Regions from separate parts of the Rhodococcus sp. Eu-32 genome, predicted to be linked through region 1. Evidence: predicted binding sites of a transcription regulator. Region 1 holds the regulator's gene; each other region holds the start of a gene.
What was found. The regulator LexA, encoded in region 1, represses DNA repair genes until DNA is damaged. The targets are predictions, from matches to a motif close to CGAACANNTGTTCG.
Positions count from the first base shown of each region.

Region 2: the regulator LexA is predicted to act here: its motif matches at 3,539-3,552, upstream of DK926_RS15780 (HNH endonuclease signature motif containing protein).
Region 3: the regulator LexA is predicted to act here: its motif matches at 2,026-2,039, upstream of DK926_RS23670 (DUF222 domain-containing protein).

Region 1 is NZ_QGNK01000030.1:15,023-20,460, forward strand. Features, by position in the region: gene hrpA (ATP-dependent RNA helicase HrpA) at 1-1,183, shown strand, start outside; gene nrdR (transcriptional regulator NrdR) at 1,173-1,637, opposite strand; gene DK926_RS24495 (hypothetical protein) at 1,813-2,145, opposite strand; gene lexA (transcriptional repressor LexA) at 2,429-3,220, shown strand; gene DK926_RS24505 (acyl-CoA dehydrogenase family protein) at 3,387-4,529, opposite strand; gene DK926_RS24510 (solute carrier family 23 protein) at 4,668-5,438, opposite strand, start outside.
Region 2 is NZ_QGNK01000012.1:66,443-71,880, reverse strand. Features, by position in the region: gene DK926_RS15785 (acyl-CoA dehydrogenase family protein) at 1-1,522, shown strand, start outside; gene DK926_RS15780 (HNH endonuclease signature motif containing protein) at 1,577-3,514, opposite strand; gene DK926_RS15775 (TetR/AcrR family transcriptional regulator) at 3,798-4,424, opposite strand; gene DK926_RS15770 (DHA2 family efflux MFS transporter permease subunit) at 4,512-5,438, shown strand, end outside.
Region 3 is NZ_QGNK01000027.1:108-5,545, forward strand. Features, by position in the region: partial or broken gene DK926_RS23665 (IS3 family transposase) at 1-258, opposite strand, end outside; gene DK926_RS23670 (DUF222 domain-containing protein) at 277-2,010, opposite strand; gene DK926_RS23675 (TDT family transporter) at 2,248-3,321, shown strand; gene DK926_RS23680 (putative protein N(5)-glutamine methyltransferase) at 3,318-4,103, shown strand; partial or broken gene DK926_RS23685 (ABC transporter ATP-binding protein) at 4,161-5,438, shown strand, end outside.

The DNA of each region.
Region 1 (5,438 bases):
ACTCATCAAGCTTCTTCCGAAGGCACTGCGTCGCAACGTCGTTCCGGCACCGGATTTCGCCGCTGCGGCATTGAGGTCGATGAAGCCCAGGTCGGAGCCCGTCGTCACGGCCCTCGCGAGGGAGCTTTCCCGCCTCGGCGCGTGCCGCATCGACCCGACGGACTTCGACGTGGCGTCGTTGCCGCCGCATCTGCACATGACCTTCGTCGCGGTCGACGGGAGCGGCACCGTTCTCGGCTCCGACAAGGACCTGGTTCGGCTGCGAAAGACGTTGTCGCCGCGCGTCGATCGCGAGGTCGCAAGTGCCGTCGGACAGGCCGAACGCGCACCGACACTGGCCTGGACGTCGTCCTCGCTCGGCACGTTGGAGGACACCGTCACCCGGTCCGTCGGCGGGCAGACCGTCACGGGCTACCCCGCGCTCGTTCCCGAGAACGGTGGTGTGGCCGTGCGTGTGTTGAGCACACCCGCTCAGCAGCGCGCGTCGATGCGGGACGGAACACGCGCCCTCCTGCTCGAGTCCGCGCCCCGGGGCACCAAAGCGTTGCTCGCGGGCATTCCGACGAAGGAACGTCTCGCGCTCGGACAGAACCCGTACGGCAGCGTCGAGGCACTGCTCGAGGACTGCCGCCGAACCGCCGTCGACGAAGCGATGATGGCGCACGGCGGTCCGGTGCGCAGCCCCGAGAAGTTCGCCGCACTGTCGAAGGCGGTCAACGCAGACACCGCAGCCCGCACGTCCCGGATCGTCGCGCTCGTGCGGCCGATTCTGACTGCCGCGATGGAACTTCGATCGATCCTGGACACGAAGAAGGGCGATGCCGCCGACGACGTCCGTGAGCAACTCGACGGTCTGGTGTTCGACGGCTTCGTCTTCGAGTTCGGGTCCGCTCGTCTCGCGGACATTCCTCGCTACCTGCAGGGCGCAACCGCTCGCCTGAAGTCGTTGCCGAGCAGCGCGTCTCGTGACGATGCGGGCATGGATGTGCTGGATCGCGTCTACGACGCGTACGACCGCCTGCTGAAGTCGCTACCCGAGGCACGACAGAGGAGTTCGGCCGTCCAGGACGTGTTCTGGTCTATCGAGGAACTTCGCATCGGCCTGTTCGCGCAGGGGATTCGAACTGCCTATCCGGTGTCCGAGAAACGAATCATGAAGGCGATGGACGCAGTCAGTCGCTGACGCCGGCCTCGCGATGCGCGCGCAATTCGAGGATCTCCTTCTCGAAATCCTCGGCCGAGCTGAAGGATCGGTACACGGACGCGAAGCGCAAGTAGGCTACTTCGTCGAGATCGCGGAGTGGGCCGAGAATGGCCAATCCGACCTCGTGGCTGGGAATTTCGGCGGATCCGGACGCACGAACCGCGTCCTCCACCTGCTGAGCCAGGAGGTTCAACGCGTCGTTGTCGACATCCCGGCCCTGGCACGCGCGCCGCACACCTTTGACGACCTTCTCGCGGCTGAACGGCTCGGTGACGCCGCTGCGCTTCACGACCGCGAGGACCGCTGTTTCGACGGTGGTGAACCGACGACCGCATTCCGGGCACGACCGACGCCGACGAATCGCCTGGCCTTCGTCCGCCTCGCGGGAATCCACCACGCGCGAATCAGGGTGCCTGCAGAACGGGCAATGCATGTCGGAGCCTCCGTCGTAGCCGATGCACTCCCCGCCATCACCGGTCGAACGCGGAGGACCCGTGAAACACCTAGGACGCACGGGAGGTGCAGGCTCCGAGAATACTCGGAGCGCTACGTGCTGAACTCGATCACCCGTCTGGGACGGAAAGCCGACCACCGGCGACATGACGAGATCATTCTCCCGTGGCCGACGGTACGACGTGCTCCACCGATTGACTGGGCGGCTGCGACGCCGGTTCGAGCTGCCCCGCGCGGAGGTTGGCGAGCCCGACCAGCGCGAGGATCACCACTGCGGTACCCACGACGCCTGCCACGGTGGCCTGCCACGAGATCGACTGATCGGAACGGCGTTCTTCGACGCACGAGTCCGCGTACGCACCCATCGACGACGGCTGATGTGCCGACGGGGCCGAGTGCACGTAGCGACGTCGCGCGGGCGTTGCGCGTCGACGGGAGGGACGCGCGACCGGGCGGACCACCCGAGGGTCTGAAACCGTGATGCTCATCGAGATCTCCACTGCTGTCGACGATGATCGAACACTTGCCTTCGTTCCATTCGATCAGGCGTTCGATGAACGCTTGTTCGAAGTTCTATCACGCGGGTCCGACAAAGTCAGTAGAAAATGCGACACGGATCGAACAGATGTTTGATCGAACAGCGTCGACGGGCTAGATTCGTGTCAGAAACCACACGTCACACCGGCACCACTCGAAATGGCGTCACAGAACCACAGGCGACAGCCACACCAGCATCGGCAACGCACGCCGAGACGGCAGGAGGATGCACGTATGAAGGACGAGACCTCGTCAGGGTCTACACCGGCACCGAAGTCCGCCGGATCCAGGTCTGCCGGCAAGAGTTCGGCGGGCAAGCCTGCCGCCGTGCCGACGGCGAAGGCCTTCGAAGGAGAAGGCACCGACATCAACGCGGGGCTCACGGAGCGTCAGCGCAAGGTACTCGAGGTCATTCGCGCATCGGTCACCGAGCGCGGGTACCCGCCGAGCATCCGTGAGATCGGTGACGCGGTCGGTCTGACGTCGACGTCGTCGGTCGCCCATCAGCTGCGGACGCTCGAACGCAAGGGATTCCTGCGCCGTGACGCGAACCGTCCCCGTGCGGTGGATGTTCGCGGACTCGACGAGGTGCAGGCCGATCACGCAGCCGCCGTCGCCGACGGTTCGGCTGCCGCCGAGGATCAGCTGCCGACACCCACGTTCGTGCCCGTCCTCGGACGTATCGCCGCCGGTGGCCCGATTCTCGCCGAGGAAGCCGTCGAGGACGTCTTTCCGCTGCCCCGCGAACTCGTCGGCCAGGGGTCGTTGTTCCTTCTCAAGGTCGTCGGCGAGTCGATGATCGACGCCGCGATCTGCGACGGCGACTGGGTGGTCGTACGGCAGCAGAGCGTGGCCGACAACGGCGACATCGTCGCGGCGATGATCGACGGCGAGGCCACCGTGAAGACGTTCAAGCGGTCGAAGGGCGATATCTGGCTCATGCCGCACAACCCATTGTTCGAACCCATTCCGGGCAACGACGCCGCAATCCTGGGCAAGGTCGTCACCGTGATGCGCAAGCTCTGATTCCACGAACGACGAAGCCCGCGTCCACCGAGGTCGTACTCGGTGAGCGCGGGCTTCGTGCTGTCGTCCGGGCCGCATCCCGGCCGGAGCGAATGTGGCCTTCCGGTCACTCGGAGTGACCGAATGTCACCCTCGGCCGGGAAAGAGAAAGGACGGGAAGGCGGAACTACAGGTCCAGCCCGCGCCCGATGATCTCCTTCATGATCTCGGTGGTGCCGCCGTAGATCGTCTGGACGCGTGAGTCCATGTACGCCTTGGCGATCGGGTATTCCTTCATGTAGCCGTAGCCGCCGTGCAGCTGCAGGCACCGATCGATCAGCTTGACCTGGTTCTCGGTCGTCCACCACTTGGCCATCGCAGCTTCCTGCACCGTCAGCGTTCCGGCGTTGAGCAGTTCGATGAACTTGTCGACCATGATGCGGGTCGCCGTGGTCTCGGTGGCCAGTTCGGCCAGTACGAAGCGGGTGTTCTGGAACTTGCCGATCGACTTGCCGAACGCCTTGCGGTCGCGGCAGTACTGAATTGTCATGTCGAGCGCGGACTCCATGGCGGCGGCAGCGACGACGGCGATGGACAGTCGCTCCTGCGGGAGGTTCTGCATGAGGTAGATGAAGCCCATGCCTTCTTCGCCGAGCAGGTTCGCAGCAGGCACTCGAACGTCGGTGAAGCTGAGTTCGGCGGTGTCCTGCGCCTTCATGCCGATCTTGTCGAGATTGCGGCCGCGTTCGAAGCCGGGCATGTCCCGTTCGACGACGAGCAGGCTGAAGCCCTGCGCGCCCTTGTCCGGATCGGTGCACGCGACGACGATGACGATGTCGGCGTTGATTCCGTTGGTGATGAACGTCTTCGACCCGTTCAGCACCCACTCGTCACCGTCACGAACGGCTTTGGTCTTGATGCCCTGCAGGTCGCTGCCGGTGCCGGGCTCGGTCATCGCGATCGCGGAAATCAGTTCGCCCGAACAGAATCCGGGCAGCCACCGCTTCTTTTGCTCCTCGTTGGTGAGCTTGATCAGGTACGGCGCGACGACGTCGTTGTGCAGTGTGAAGCCGATGCCGCTGTAGCCACCCCTGGTCGTCTCCTCGGTGACGATGGAGTTGTACCGGAAGTCCTCGACTCCCCCGCCGCCGTACTCCTCGGGCACGGCCATACCGAGAAAGCCTTGCTTTCCGGCTTCGACCCACACGTCACGGTCGACGATGTTCTGCTCTTCCCACGTCGCGTGATTCGGAGCGACGTGTTGTTCGAGGAACTTGCGGTACGACTCGCGGAAGAGATCGTGCTCCGGATCGAACAGGGTGCGTTCCACTTCATCACTCCTCATCGGTACTGCCGGACGGCATGGAACCTCGCCGCCGACGGTTGGCGTAGTTCGAACACTACGACCGAACCGAGTTCGCAGTCGATGACCGTTTCGTGCGTCATCGGTGACCGAACGCGCGGTACGTCAGTTCTGTCGCGCCCGAGCCAGGCTGCGCACGATCGGATAGCCGACGAGGATGCCCACCGAGCCCCATGCAATGCCGCCGAGTTCGACCGAGCCGACCGTCAGCGTCAGGTCCCCGATGCCTGCGACGAGCGCCGCGGCCACGACCATCAGGTTGACCGGGTCGGTGAAGTCGACCTTGTTGTCGAACCAGATGCGTACACCGAGGAGACCGATCAGGCCGTACAGCACGAGCGTCGCACCGCCGATGACCCCGGAAGGAACGGTGAAGACGAGAGCCCCGAACTTCGGCGAGAACGCGAGAATCACGGCGGTCGCGGCGGCGACCCAGTACGCGGCCGTCGAGTAGACACGGGTGGCGGCCATGACGCCGATGTTCTCCGCGTACGTCGTCGTCCCCGACCCACCTGCCGCGCCGGCCAGGGTGGTGGCCAGGCCGTCGGCGATCAACGCGTCACCGGCCAGGTCGTCGAGCGACTTCCCCGTCATGGCCGACACGGCCTTGACGTGTCCGACGTTCTCCGCGATCAACACGATCACGACCGGCAGGGCGATGAGTACGACGGACAGCTCGAACGTCGGCCCGCGGAACTCGGGCACGCCGATCCAGGCCGCGTCGCGCATCGCGTCGAGCCTGGTCTGGTCGATCTCGCCGAGAACGGCCGCGAAGACCCATCCGATCACGACGCCGACCAGAATGCCGAGCCGACCGAGAAGTCCTGGACCGACGACGGTGACGAGCAGAATCGCGATCAACGTCACCGCCGCGAC
Region 2 (5,438 bases), on a different contig from region 1:
GCTGTCCTACTGGTACGCCTGGCAGGTCACCGTTCTCGGCCTCGGGCCGATCTGGATGAGCGACAACGACGCGGCCAAGCGTCGTGCCGCCGAGCAGTTGGACGCAGGTGGCGTCATGGCGTTCGGCCTGTCCGAGCGCGCGCACGGCGCCGACGTCTACTCCACCGACATGCTCCTCACGCCCACGGACGACGGTTTCATGGCGTCGGGGGAGAAGTACTACATCGGTAACGGCAACGTCGCAGGCATGGTCTCGGTCTTCGGTCGGCGCACCGACACCGTGTCTTCTGGTGACTCCGCGGGCTCCGCTCCTGCCCAATCCGGTCACTCCGCGGGCTCCGCTCCTGCCCAATCCGGTCACTCCGCAGGCTCCGCTCCTGCCGGCCCAGATGCCTATGTCTTTTTTGTCGCAGACTCGTCCCACCCGAATTTCGTGTTGCGCGGCAACGTGGTTCACGGTCAGATGTACGTCAGCACGTTCGCGCTCGAGAACTACCCGGTGCGTGAGGAGGACATCCTCCACACTGGGGCCGACGCGTTCTCCGCGGCGCTGAACACTGTCAACGTCGGCAAGTTCAATCTGTGCACCGGATCGATCGGCATCACCGAGCATGCCTTCTACGAAGCGATCACACATGCGCACAATCGAATTCTCTACGGCAACCGCGTCACCGAGTTTGCGCACGTGCGAGCGAGTTTCGTCGACTCCTACGCGAGGCTGGCGGCGATGAAACTGTTCAGTGCACGCGCGGTCGACTACTTCCGGTCTGCGACGCTGGACGACCGTCGCTATCTGCTGTTCAATCCGATGACGAAAGCCAAGGTCACGTCCGAAGGCGAGACGGTCGTGCGGTTGCTGCACGACGTCGTCGCCGCCAAGGGCTACGAGAAGGACACGTACTTCCGGGAGGCGGCGCAACTGATCGGCACGCTTCCAAAACTCGAGGGGACAGTGCACGTCAACGTCGCGCTGATGCTCAAGTTCATGCCGTCCTACATGTTCGCGCCCACCGAGTACCCGGAAGTCGGTGTGCGCGACGACGCCTCCGACGACACCTTCTTCTTCGCGCAAGGTCCGGCCCGTGGCGCGAGCAAGGTGCGATTTCACGACTGGAAACCCGTGTACGAGAAGCACTCTCACGTGCCGAATGTCGCCCGCTTCCACGAACAAGCCCTGGCGTTCGAGCAGTTCCTGGCCGAGGCGGCACCCGACGAGACCCAGCAGACGGATCTCGACTTCCTGCTGAATGTCGGCCACTTGTTCTCGCTGATCGTGTACGGGCATCTCGTTCTCGAACTGGCGGAACGTATTTCGACGCCCTTGCTGGATCAGATCTTCGACTTCCAGGTTCGCGACTTCTCCGGCTATGCCGTCGCGCTGCACGGAAAGCCGTCGTCGACGGAGGCTCAGCAACGTTGGGCGCTCGGTGCGATCCGCAAGCCCGTCGCCGACAAGGCACGTTTCGACGCGGTGTGGAACGAAGTCGTTGCCTACGACGGTGCCTACGAGATGAAAGCCTGAGGTTATCGACGACTCTCGACCCGGGAAAACGTACAAACTGCGGCTACCTTGATCCTAGAACGGTGCTGGGTCATCGGCGTCTACCCTTTCTTCGCCGGTGATGTCGACGTTCCAGGGGTCGGTGGGTTGATCGTGGGTGGTTGTCTCGCTGGCCTTCTCGGCCTGGCTGGTCTTTTCTGTCGCGTTGGTCTTGTCGGGCTCGACGGGCGGTGGGGCTGTCGATTCCGGTTCGGCGGGTTCTTCTTTGCATGTGGGTCTGCGTTTGCGGGGTATGTGTGGTGTGAGTGTGTGGCCGGTGAGATCGGTTGCGCCGACGCTGCTTCCGGGGAGGGTGACGGCGGTGCTGCCGGAGTTCGATGTCCAGTGTTCGATGGCTCCGGCGAGCATGGTGGTGTGCCAGGCGCCCATGGTTTTGAGGGAGTGGTGGTAGCGGCACAGGCAGTGCAGGTTGGTCAGGATCGTCCAGCCGCCGCGGGCGGGGTCGTGGTGGAGGTAGGGGATGATGTGGTCGAGTTCGCAGCTGGCTGCGGGTACGTCGCAGCCGGGGAATCGGCAGGTGCGGTCGCGGTGGCGGACCAGGTCGGCGAGCTGTGCGCGGGGCTTGTACTGCAGTGCCCCGGCGGGTGATTCGATGAATCCTCCGTGACCGTCGGGGTAGAGCGCTTGCGCGACTGCGGGATTGGCGGCGATCGCTTTCTCAAGAGCGGCGATGAGCGTGTAGGAGCCGCGGTAGGGGCCGGTGTCGGCGGGGACGGTCTGTGCGCGAGCGGCGCCTACAGCCGGTTTCGGCAGGCGTAGTCCGCGTCGGCGTCGCCCGCGTCCGAGTGGGTGGAATGTCAGATGATCGACGGGTGTCGAACGGCCGGTAGCTGCGGGGTTATTCTCGGGTTCGGTCGCGGCGTCCCCGGCATCACCTTCCTGCTCGGCGCTTTCGGTGTCGGTCACGGTGTCGGTGCCGGTGTCGGTGTCTTCCGTGGTCGCGGCTTCGTCGTCGTTGTCGGCCGTGTCGGTGGTGTTGTCGAGGGTGATGTGGAGTTCGTCGGCGATGTTTCTGGCTTCGGTGATGACTATTTGCCAGTCGCTGTTGGCGGCGAGTTCGCGGGCGTAGGCGGCGTCGATCAACCCGTGTCCGGCGAGGTAGGCGGGTAGATCGTTCAATGCGGCGAGGGTGGCGAGGTCGATGGTGATCGACGTCAACGGCACCCGCCGGTCGGGCAGGGTTCGGTTGGCGGTGCAGGGGTGGTCTTCGTCGGCTTCGCAGGTGCAGGCGAGATGGGTTTCGCGTCGTATGCATGCGGTGTAGGCGGCGGCGAGGCGTTGGCTGCGGGTGCGGGGGTCGCGCGGGCATAGTGTGGCGGCCATTTCGGTGATCGATTGCCAGCAGGCGGCGGCGTCGGCGGCGTCGAGGGTTGCTTCGATGGTGGCGATCAGGTCTTTGTCGCGGTAGCGCACTCCGGTGATTTTTTTCAGGTCTTCTCGTGTTTCGGCGACTTCGTCGGGTGCGGTGCGCTGGATGATGGCGGCGATTTCGGTGGCCAATGGTCCGGGCGAGAGCCTTCTGGCGGCGTGTAGTACTTCGGCTTCGATCCGTGTGGCGGCATCCAGGGACAGCGGGGAGGTGACGCGGTAGATCGCGCGGACGCGGGCGAGGTCGAGTTCGCCTAATTCGAATGCTGTTTTGATCGCGGGCAGTCGTAGGCGTAGGTCCATGCCGATTTCGGCGAAGGTGTCTGCGACGGTTTTCGAGCAGCCGAGGATTTTCGCGGTTTCGGAGGCGGCGTAGTTGCCGGCGTCGGTGATCAGGTCCCCGACTTGGATGGTTTGGTGGATGCAGGAATCCCATATGTGGGCTGCGAGAGCGACTTTGCGTGCGCAGGCCTGGTTTTCCAGGACCGCGACCTGCGACAGTTCACCCAACAGGTCGGTGTCGATGACCGGTTTCTTCTGTGGTCCGATGTATTTCGCGAACGCGCTGCGCTCCGTGAACGGCATGGATTCAAGCCCCCCGACTCGATTCGAACTTGTGTTCGACTATATCACCGGAGATCGGATTGTCAAGGAAACTGGTTGTCTCGCAGTGCATTACGATCGAACAGCACTATCACATGCCACCGACAAGAACCGCGAATCGGCGAGCAGCGTCCATCGTGCTCGTCCTGTGAGTGGGGCGCGCTCGGTAAGCGAGCGCCGCCTCGGGGGATAGCGGACAACTGTGTCTCCCGACTTCGTGAACTAGATTGTAGTGAACCGCTGATATACCGCGGCTCGATGAGCGTCAGTGCGCAGCCTGCGGCCCCGAATTATCCACTCGCACAGAGCTCCGAAGCTGTTCCAGGGTCGGCCCGAAGGAGCATGACGCGAGTTCGCTCAGTGCATGGTCGTCGGTGTGTTCGGGTGCTTGCATCGCGAGTAGGCAGTTGAGCAACATGCCGTGGGCGATGAAGTCCCGTGCCTCGTCGGGTGTGCATCCGGTGCCCTCGCGAATCTGGGTGAAGATTGCACCCATCCCGGCGCGGCCCTGAGCTCCGATGTCCGGGGTGCTTCCGGCGGTGAAGCCGTGCATCATGACGAGCAGCAGATCGCGGTCTGCGACGAGTTGGGTGTAGGCGGCACCGAGTGCTGCCCACACGTCGTCGTCGGGGTACGGCTCGTCGCCGCTCAGGACTTTCTCGAACGCGGCCATGATGCCGTCGATGGCGCGTTGGAACACCAGGCGGAACAGTTCGCCCTTGGTCCCGAACATGCGTACGACGTAGGGCTGCGACACACCTGCTTCCTTGGCGACGGCGTCGGTGCTGGTGCCGGCGAACCCGCCCCTCGCGAACGCGCGCATCGCGGCGTCGAGCACGAGCTCGCGTCGGTCCGATGCATCCATGCGTGTGGTCTTCGTCGGCGCTGCCATGTTGACAGATTATCAGTCGATTACTAGCGTCACTGCACAAGTAATCATTCGATGCTTACAACTCCCGTGACAGCGAAGGTGACTCCGATGACCACGACATCCCCGCCAGTTCCACCACCGAGCGAGCGCACCATTCCGATCTGGGTCGGAATCGTGGCCGCGTCGCTCCCGATGTTCATGGCAACACTCGACAATCTGGTGATGACCAGTGCACTTCCGGTGATTCAGGCCGACCTCTCCGCATCCGTCGCGGAACTGCAGTGGTTCATGAACGCGTACACCCTGAGCTTCGCGACGTTGATGCTCGTCGCGGCGACGCTCGGAGACAGGTGGGGTCGACGACGCGTCTTCCTCGGCGGAATCGCCGTCTTCACGCTCGCGTCGATCGCGTCGGCCCTCGCCACGACGCCGGCGATGCTGATCGCGGCTCGTGCGGTGCAGGGTGCGGGCGCGGCAGCGATCATGCCGTTGTCGCTCACGCTGCTCGCGTCGGTCGTGCCCGCGGCCAAGCGTCCGCTCGCCATCGGAATCTGGGGTGGCGTCTCCGGGCTCGGTGTCGCGCTCGGTCCCGTCGTCGGTGGTGCCGTTGTCGACGGCGTCGCATGGGAGGGCATTTTCTGGATCAACGTCCCCGTCGCCTTGATCGCGGTTCCGCTCGCGCTCGTCGCGTTGAAGGAATCGTTCGGGCGCAGACAGCCGCTCGACTACACCGGAGTTCTGTCGGCTGGGGTGAGCGTGTTCCTGCTCGTCTGGGCTGTCGTGCACGGAAACGACGACGGATGGGCCTCGACCTCGGTGCTTCTGACGTTCGCCGGATCCGCCGTCGCGATGATCGTCTTCGTGGCGAGGCAACGACGCGCATCGTCCCCTGTGGTGCCGTTGCGTCTGTTCCGCTCGCGCAGCTTCGCGCTCGCGAACGTGATCGGAGTGACGTTCACTCTCGGCATGTTCGGTGCGGTGTTCCTGCTGTCGCAGTATCTGCAGATCGTCATGGGCTACAGCCCGTTCCAGGCT
Region 3 (5,438 bases), on a different contig from region 1:
GATCGCGACGTCCTCGCGTAACTGCTTGTTCTCGGCCTTGAGTCGTTTGATCTCGGCGGCCTCGGCCGAGGTGGTTCCGGTCCGGTCGCCGGCGTCGATCTGGGCTTGCACCGCCCAGCGGCGCACCGTCTCCTGGCCCACACCGACCTGCTTAGCTATGGCCTCGGCCGCAGCAGTCATCGACGGGTACTCCCCGCCGTGGGTCTCCAACAACCGCAACGCCCGCGCACGGACCTCCGGATCGATCTTCTTAGGCATGTGCTCATCCTTCCTGACTCAGAAGGAAGCGGCATCAAACCTGGGGTGATTCATGGTGTGGCCGCCGTGGCCGCCGTGGCCGTCGGGGTGCGGTCCGCGGGTGAGGGCCGGGTCGAGGGCAGCGGCGGCGAGGTAGGCGTCGATCGTGGCGGTCAGGGCGGTGTCGCGCCCGGCGAGAATGGGCGTGCGGGGACGCCCGGAGCCTTGTCGGGGTCCGGGTCCGGGCCCGGGCGTCGGGTGGGCCGGCGGTAAGGGCGGTGCGGGTCGTGTGCGTCCGCGGGTGAGGATGCGGCGGGCGCGGGGAACGAGTGAACTGGTGCCGCGCGGTGCGGGTGGTGGCGGGTTGCTCGGTTCTTCTGAATCACACTGTCCGCCATGGTTTTCCGGGCTGTCAGGGTTCAAATCGATCTCGTTCGAATCGGCCGTGTTCGAATCGATGTCGAATTCGCCGCCGGTGGTTGTGGTTTCGTCGGCTGCGGGTGTCTCACCGGTACCGTCGCTGTCGTCGCAGTGTCCAGTGTCTGCGGGACCGTCGGTGTTCGGGTCATCGTCGTTCGGCCTGTCGATATCGCCGGTGGTGTTCTCTACTGTGTCGCGGTTCTCTGCTGCGTCGTCGTCCGGTGTTCTGTCGTCGTCGACAGGCTTCTCGTTTTCGGGCTCGTGTACCTCGGATGCCTGCCCGGTGGGCTCCGGTTGTGTTGCAGCCGTCGGTCTTTCATCGCTGTCGTTGGCAGAGTTGTGGTGGGCGCGTGCGAGTTCGAGAGCCTCGGTGAGGAAGGCTTGCCAGTGTGCGTCGGTGGCGAGTAGGCGTGCGGTGTCGGCGTCGAGGACGGTGCCGTCGGAGAGGGTGGCGGGGGTGTCGGTGAGGCGTAGCAGGGTTTCGAGGTCGACGATGACCTGGATGAGTGGTTTTGGCCGGGCTGGGGTGCGGTCGGCGGTGGCTGCTGCGGGGCATTCGTCGGTGCGGCAGGTGCAGGCGAGGGCGTCTTCTTGGTGCATGAGCGCGACCAGGGCGTCGGCGCGGAGTTGCCGTTTGGTGCGGGGATCGCGGTCGCAGACGGTGGCGGCGAATTGGTCGAGGATGGCGTCGATTTCGGAGGCTTCGACGGCGGTGATTCGGGCGAACAGTGATGCGGTGCCGTCGGTGTTGCGGCGGATGTTGACCGAGCGTTCGTCTGCGTCGGCTCGGGCGCGTGCGGCGGTGGCTTCGTGGGGGTTGTGGTCGAACCAGTGTCGCCAGATGTTGTCGCGGAGTGATCGTGGGGTGCAGCGGTGGGCGGCGGCGAGGATGTCGGGTTCGAGGGCGGCGACGGTGTCGTCGCCGGCGCGGGAGAGGGTGAGGGCGATGGTGCGGACGCGGGGGTAGTCAAGATCTCCTGCGGTGAAGGCGGCGTCGATGGCGGGGAGTCGCTGCGCGAGTTCTTCGCCGGTGGTGATCATGTCGCGGGTGATCTGGCGGGAGAGTGAGAATGCTACGGACGCTTCGGTTTCGGCGGCGAGGCGGGCTTTGTAGATGTCGGGTTCGGCGACGCCGTATTGCTGTGGTCCGGTGGGAGTGTCGTGTTCGAGGCCGTAGTCGTAGATCGCGGCTTTGGTGGAGATCCGTAGGTCGAGGAGGTCGTGCACTCGGTGCACGGTCGCGGCAGCGGCAATGTTCTCCTGGCGGCGCAGGTCGGTGAGGGTGGTCAGCATGTCGGATGCGGACGCGTCGGCGTCGCGTCTGATCTGTTCGAAGCCCCCCGGCATGTCCATGCCCACCATGATACTCGAACGCATGTTCGAACACAACAGGTTCAGCGCAACCCAATTCTCCCAATTCACCCGCGCCCCAACCGGTTACCACCGCGAGGTCGAGTATCGGTCGTGCGTGCGAATGTATAGCGGGCTATACATTCGCGCGCACGGGGAGGGCCGGCCACAAGAACCGGTTGTGGCTACACAACAGCGGCACCTCTACCGAGAATGCCCCTCGCCGACGACGGTGGAACCATGACCGCAGCCGTTCTCGCCGACGCGCCCCTGGGATTGTTCCGCGACCTCGACCGTCCTGGCCGCGTGCTGGAACACCTCACCCCGAACTGGTTCGCGTCCATCATGGGAACCGGCATCGTCGCGAACGCCGCGGCCACGCTTCCCCTGCACTCTCCGATTCTGCATTCTTTCGCCACCGTGGTCTGGGGAGTCGCGGCAACCGCCCTCGTCGCGCTGACAATTGCCTTCACCGCGCACTGGATCCTGCATGTCGACAACGCTCGCGGTTACGTCGCGCATCCGGTCATCGGCCTTTTCTACGGCGCAATCCCGATGGCGCTGTTGACCGTCGGCAGCGGAACAATCCTTCTCGGCAAGGATCTACTCGGCATCACTGCGGCTCTCTGGATCGCCGGAACGCTGTGGACCATAGGAACTCTCGCAGGAATCGCGACCGTGCTGTGGATTCCGGTTCGCGTGTGGGGGCACCGTCTGCCCGCGTTGCTGATGCCCGTCGTGCCTCCGATGGTGTCGGCGACCGGGGGAGCAATTCTGGCGCAACACATCCCGAGCGGCACGGTCAGGACTGAATTCCTCGCCCTGTGCTATGTCCTGTTCGCGCTCAGCCTGATCCTCGGTGCGCGGATCATGGTCACGGTCTGCGGTGAGCTCGTGCATAGGAGAACGCCTCCCGTGCAGGCGATTCCGACGATCTGGATCACGCTGGGCCTCGTCGGCCAGTCGGTCACCGCAGCCAATCTCTTGGCCGCCGATGCGGGCAGCGACTGGCTCCACGACATCGGCATCGCCTACGGGATATGCGCAGGCGTGTTCGGCATCGTCATGTTCGCCGTTGCAACCTGTCTGACCGTCACAGCTGCCCGCAGCGGCCTCCGGTTCTCCATGACCTGGTGGAGCTTCACGTTCCCCGTCGGCACCTGCGTCACCGGCGCAACCGCGCTCGGGGTCACGTTCGGCGCACTGAACATCGTCGCAATCGGCCTCTATGCACTGCTCGTCGCGGCATGGGCAATCGTTGCCTGGGGCACCGTGCGCGGTACGGTCAGTGGCCGGATATTCCTACCGGCGTGAGCACTGGGATACAGTCGAGCATCGACTCCCACCAGGCCATCACCCGCACCCTCCGCGCCGCCGGATGCGTGTACGCCGAGGACGAGGCCGCACTTCTCCTCCAGGCGTTCACCGGTGATCGGCTCCTCGAGATGGTGTCCCGACGCGTGGCGGGCACCCCCTTGGAGCAGATCCTCGGGTGGGCAGAATTTCGTGGACTCCGTATCGTCGTCGAACCCGGCGTCTTCGTGCCCCGACGTCGCACGGAACTCCTCGTCGAGGAGGCACTCGCGCTCCGGCCGACGACCGTCGTCGACATGTGTTGCGGATCCGGGGCAGTCGGGGCGGCGCTCGAACACGAGCTCGGGCACCTCGACCTCCACGCCACCGACATCGACCCCGTCGCCGTCCGGTGCGCTCGCCGCAACATCGGTGCGGGCCACGTCTACGAGAGCGATCTGTATTCTGCTCTGCCGCAACACCTTCGAGGCTGCATCGATGTCATCGTCGCCAATGCGCCCTACGTCCCCACCGACGCCATCGCCTCGATGCCGGCCGAAGCGCGTGATCACGAACCCCGCGTCGCGCTCGACGGCGGATTGGACGGACTGGACTGGCACCGCCGCATCGCCGACGACGCCAGGCAGTGGCTCACCGACCGCGGTCATCTCCTGATCGAGACCAGCGTCGGCCAGGCGAAGGGGACCGTGCAGATCATGCGCGGTGCGGGGTTCGACGCACGCATCGCCCATTCGGACGAACTCGACGGGACCGTTGTCGTGGGCGAGGTCAGGACTGCGTGAACCGGTCGAGCATGAACCCTTGACCTCCACCTATGTCGAGGTTCTACGGTTTCAGGCATGAGCATGGAAGTCACTGCGTGGAATCAGCTGTACCGGACGATGCATGCGTCGTCCGGTACGGCCCGTTTCAATGCCGACACCGCCCGCAGAATCCTGGACTTCGCCCGTCCTCACAAGACGAAACTGCTCGGCTTCGTGCTGCTCAGCGTCGTGCTTGCGGTCCTCGCGGTCGCGACGCCGGTGCTGGCGGGACGCGTGGTCAATGCGATCGTCGACGGTGAGTCCTTCGACATCGTCCTTCGGCTCGCGCTGCTCATCGCGCTCATCGCGGTGGTCGACGCTGGCTTCGGTCTGTTGAACCGGTGGCTGTCGTCGAACATCGGGGAAGGCTTGATCCTGGACCTGCGCACCGCCGTGTTCGACCACGTGCAGCGCATGCCGATCGCGTTCTTCACACGCACTCGCACGGGCGCACTCGTGAGTCGACTGAACAACGACGTCATCGGCGCGCAGCGTGCGTTCAGCGACACGTTGTCCGGCGTCGTCTCCAATCTCGTGACGCTGGCCCTGACGCTGGTCGTCATGATCGGAATCTCGTGGCAAGTAACACTTCTCGCGCTCCTGCTGTTGCCGGTCTTCGTGATCCCGGCGAGTCGAATGGGTCGTCGACTCGCACGCTTGCAGCGCGAGGCAGCCGCGCACGACTCGGCCATGAGCACGCAGATGACCGAGCGCTTCTCGGCGCCCGGCGCGACGCTGGTGAAGCTGTTCGGGCAGCCCGAATTCGAGTCTCGCGAGTTCGCCGTCCGGGCATCCCGGGTCCGCGACATCGGTGTGCGCAGTGCGATGGTCCAGACGGTGTTCGTCACCGCGTTGACGTTGGTCTCGGCACTGGCTCTGGCCGTCGTCTACGGGCTCGGCGGCTTCTACGCTCTGCGCGGCCAGCTCGACCCGGGATCCGTTGTGTCGCTGTCGCTTCTGCTCACTCGTCTGTACTCACCGCTCACGGAACTGGCGAGCGCACGCGTCGAGGTCATGAGCGCCCTGGTCAGCTTCGAGCGCGTCTTCGAGGTTCTCGATCTCGTGCCCCTCATCCAGGACAAGCCGGGCGCTGTCGCGTTGCCCGACGCGCCGGTGTCGGTCGAGTTGAAGGACGTGCGATTCGCGTACCCGTCGGCGGACAAGGTGTCGCTCGCGTCGTTGGAAGAAGTGGCGGCGTTGGACACGCGTGGCGATGAGGAGGTTCTGCACGGGGTGTCGTTCCGGGCCGAGCCGGGACAGATGGTCGCGCTCGTCGGCACATCCGGAGCCGGAAAGTCGACCATCGCGCAATTG